Regions from separate parts of the Microbacterium sp. NPDC076911 genome, predicted to be linked through region 2. Evidence: predicted binding sites of a transcription regulator. Region 2 holds the regulator's gene; the other holds the start of a gene.

Region 1 (2,200 bases), on a different contig from region 2:
CGAGCACTCACCATGTCAGCGCCCGCGACGCCCCGCGCATCCACCTGGGTGCCATAGGAACTCTGTTGCGTTGTGTAGGAACGGTATGCGCTCTGAAGCGCGATCACGCCGACACCATCCCCTGCCGCGGCGGCTACCATTTCGGCGAGCGCTACTGCCGGATCGCTGCGCAGCTTGCCACCCGAGATGCTCTGCACCCCCTCCGAGCCCACGAGCGAGCTGGGAGCGTAGTCGATCGGGTCGAGCGGTCGGGTCTTGTTGATCACGACCCATTCGCGCTCGGGATCGTCGAGTGAGAAGCATTCGGATTGTCCGGCTGCGATGGCTGCCCGCACGGCCTCACCTCCACCGGCCGCGATGATGGCGGCTTCATCTTCGCCAGAGTCAAGCTTTGCAACGACTCCGTCTAGAGCGCAGATGTCGTCGGCGACGGCGACGGCCCCATCAGTGGGAACGGGTATCTCTTCGGCCGCGGCCGGCATCGGCACGTCGACGCTCGAATTCGCGTTCAACGTGGAGTCGTGCGCAATCGCCGGTCCCGAGATTGCCGCAGTAACCGCTACCGCGGAGCCAACCAAAAGCGACGCAGCGACGACTGCCGCGAAACCAAACCCGATGCGCGCAGCTCGACGATCGCGAACATGGCGTGGCGCGGACGCTTGTGTATCCAACAGCGCGGACGCGCGCAGTTCACGCCGCGACTGAGGGTCGCGTGGCGTGTGCGGCGAGGTGGTCACACTTTCTATTCTCGCCCGCGATCATCCCGATCCCCTGATCGGCAAGCAAGTATCGAATAGATTCGATTCTGATCCTTCCCTTGTTGACTTAACTCTCGTATCTATGTTCGACTGTTCCTATGAGATGGCAAGGTCAGCAACTAGGCACAGCAGACGCCTCCGCCCTGCCTGGGCTTGAGAGTCTGAACTCGCTGGTCCAGTCAGTTACCACCCCTGAGTTTGCTGAGATGACCTTCCACGAAGTGCTCTGCAAATCAGCGCTCAATCATGTTCCGGGCTCGTCCGCGATGCCATTCGACTGGACAGTGAATCCCTACCGGGGCTGCAGCCATGCCTGCTCGTACTGCTTCGCGCGAGGAACCCACGAATACCTTGAGCTCGACGCCGGTCGCGACTTCGACTCGCAGATCATCGTCAAAGTAAATGTCGCCGACGTGCTCAGGCGTGAACTCAATCGCTCGACGTGGCAGCGAGAGCCGGTGATGCTTGGCACCAACACCGATCCGTATCAGCGAGCTGAGGGCAAATACCAACTCATGCCTGAGATCGCGAGCGCTCTCACTGAAGCGGGAACCCCGTTCTCAATCCTGACGAAAGGCACGCTGCTGAGGCGTGATCTTCCGCTGCTCAAAGATGCTGCCGGTTCGGTGCGCATATCGATCGCACTGTCGATCGCTGTCTTCGACGATCAACTGCAGAAACTGATCGAACCCGGCACCCCGAGCACCGCCGCGCGACTGGCGACTGTGCGTGCGGCAGCAGACGCAGGCTTTCGTGTCACGGTCTTTCTGATGCCGATCATTCCGCACCTGACAGACTCCGTCGCTGTGATCGATCATGCGCTCCGCGAGATCCGCTCCGCCGGTGCCACGCGAGTTGTCTATGGCGCTCTGCACTTGCGTCCGGGAGCCAAACAATGGTTCATGCAGTGGCTTGAGAAGGAGCATCCAGAACTGGTGTCGTCGTACCTGGGTCTCTACCCTGGCGTTTCGGCCAACGCGCCCAAAGGCTATCGCTCATGGCTAGCAAAGCGTGTGCGCCCGCTCATGAGGGTGCATGGTCTCGACGGCCACGCCGAAGATGACCACCCCAGAGGCGCACCTGCGTCTGGACCGGCAGCACGCTCACGCGTTGTCACAACCAGTCGCGGACGAGCTGCCGCCGGGGCCACGCTCTTCTAGCGCAGACCGAAAGAGGCCCGCCCCTAGTCGGGACGGGCCTCTTCGGCTTAGTGAGCGCTATGCGTCGACGTTCGAGATCTGACGATTGGCCAGCTCCTCGATAAGCGCATCGCCGGGACGCACCTCGTCGAATGGAGCATCGATCTCGGCCCGATCGAGCAGGTCGCTCATCCGGTTGCGGCGTTGACGCGGAATCAAGGTCACGACGGTGCCTGAGCGACCGGCGCGCCCCGTGCGGCCCGAGCGGTGCAGATAGGTTTTGTACTCGTCAGGGGCGTCCGC
Region 2 (2,200 bases):
CGGTGGCTAGCCACCAAAGCGGTACGCCAGACACTGGCAAACGCGTCTGACTCGACGGCCTTAGTCACACCAGTTTCAATCAGGCTCTGGACGCCGGATGCCGCGGGAGCTCGAAGCAGATTCAGCGCGGTGAGCGCGGCGGGAGGCAGATCAAGCGTTGCGATCCCGTCGAACAAGCTGTCGGTGTAGGTCTCGACGTCGATGGAGGCATCGATGGCGGTGACCGCCTCATCGATGATCAGAGCCTGCACACCGGGGTCATCAGCGAGCGGCGCGAAGGTGGCGACGAAGGCATCTTCGCTGACGAGCTCAACACGCGCCCAACTGGCAACGACCGAAACCGGCACCATGAAGCCGGCGAGGATGATGCAGAAGGCCGATAGTGCTGCGCGCCACCACCCCGCTCGCGACTTCGCGGGCGTCGACCGCACCGTGGCAGCAGGTTCTGGTGATGCTGTTTTGAGTGCTGCGTTCTCTTGTCGCAGCTCCTCTAGCTCAGCGCGTAGCTTCTCGACCTCTGTTGCCATGGCATGCCCCCTAAAATCTTGGTGCCGCCAGACTAGTGGAGGGGGTCAGACGGCGCGTAACACCGCAACTACTTTGCCGAGAACGACGGCATCGTCGCCCAGGATCGGTTCGAACGCAGAATTGCGCGGCAACAGCCAGGTGTGGCCATCTCGCTGGCGAAACGTCTTGACCGTTGCCTCTTCATCGAGCATTGCGGCAACAATATCGCCGTTGTCGGCCACGTTCTGCGAACGCACGACTACCCAGTCGCCGTCGCAGATTGCTGCGTCAATCATTGAGTCGCCCGAAACCTTGAGCATGAAGAGGTCGCCCTTCCCGACGAGTTGACGGGGGAGCGGGAAAATCTCCTCGACGTGCTGTTCGGCGGTAATTGGCACGCCTGCGGCGATGCGGCCGACCAGAGGAACCATCGCAGCGTCGCCGACAGCGGGTGCACTGTCGGCGGGATTCTCTGTGGCGGTGCCGGGAAGATCGATAAGGACCTCCATCGCGCGAGTCTTTCCAGCGTCGCGTCGCAGGTATCCGCTCAACTCCAGCTGGTTGAGCTGGTGAGTGACGCTAGAGAGCGACTTCAAGCCGACGGCATCTCCAATCTCACGCATGCTCGGCGGATACCCGTTGCGAGCGATCGCACGCTGGATGACCTCGAGGATCGCCATCTGCTTGTCGCTGAGGTTCTTGCGCCGCCGCGTTTGCGGCTTATCGCGCCCACTCGCATCGCTCATCTTCGGCTCCTGTCTGGTTTCTCCGGCAGCTCTGACCAGCATCGGTCTTCGAATGTCGGAGGGTCATGGTGGGGTTCTCCTATCGAAACCGTATCCGGATTCTTCTCTCGAACGTACAAGCGAACGCGCGTGTCGCGTTCGAGACTCGCAAATCAGAAACGGCACTTGACACCCAATTACATCGAAGATACGTTCGGAATATAGATTCCCATCATGACCAGATAGTCGATTCGCCAAAGCGAATCTTCGATCAGTCGAATCTTCCGAGTCGAGGAGACCAGCCATGACCACCATCGGCATCACAGCCTTTTCGCCGGCGGCATCGCTATCAGCGCAGCGAACGTCGAGTCAGTCCACCAAGCTGCGGCTGACAGCGCGTGGCAGGCGCGTGTTCGCTGCCATAGCGGCGTTGCCGCTCGTGATCGCATTGAGCATCGCGGCCATCAGTGGAGGAGCTGCAATGGCGTCTCGGGATTCTGGTGTGGCATCGGTGTCCTACGAAACCGTGACAGTGGGATCAGGAGACTCGCTCTGGTCCATTGCTGAAGAGGTGGCCCCTGCAGCAGACCCGCGCGATGTGGTTGATGCCATAGTGCGGTTGAATGCCCTCGACAGCGCCAATGTTCTTGTTGGACAGCGACTGGCCGTGCCTGCCGAGTATTCATCTGGCTCCTAGGCGTACGCCCTACGATGGGCCAGTGAGTGTACGACTGGAAGATCTCCCCCTCCGCGATGATTTACGCGGGCTGACGCCCTATGGAGCGCCGCAGGCACCATTGCCGATAGCGCTGAACGTCAACGAAAACACCCATCCTGTGCCGCAAGAAGTGGCTGACGACATCATGGATTCGATCGCATTGGCACTGCGGGAAGTGAATCGTTATCCGGATCGCGATTTCGTCGCGTTGAGAGAGGGGTTCGCGGACTATCTCGGTCACGGACTCACA

Evidence for each region. Region 2 encodes LexA, which represses DNA repair genes until DNA is damaged. Its sites were predicted from a motif close to TCGAACANNTGTTCGA; they were not measured.
Region 1: a site for LexA is predicted at 833-848, ahead of AB0O81_RS07480 (Rv2578c family radical SAM protein). Genes of this name have one in related genera too.

What each region holds. Positions count from the first base shown of each region.
Region 1 covers NZ_JBFBMP010000004.1:116,177-118,376, forward strand. Annotated here, with positions in the region: gene AB0O81_RS07475 (M15 family metallopeptidase) at 1-737, opposite strand, end outside; gene AB0O81_RS07480 (Rv2578c family radical SAM protein) at 857-1,918, shown strand; partial or broken gene AB0O81_RS07485 (DEAD/DEAH box helicase) at 1,976-2,200, opposite strand, start outside.
Region 2 covers NZ_JBFBMP010000002.1:25,776-27,975, reverse strand. Annotated here, with positions in the region: gene AB0O81_RS02610 (hypothetical protein) at 1-527, opposite strand, end outside; gene lexA (transcriptional repressor LexA) at 573-1,253, opposite strand; gene AB0O81_RS02600 (LysM peptidoglycan-binding domain-containing protein) at 1,537-1,929, shown strand; gene AB0O81_RS02595 (histidinol-phosphate transaminase) at 1,952-2,200, shown strand, end outside.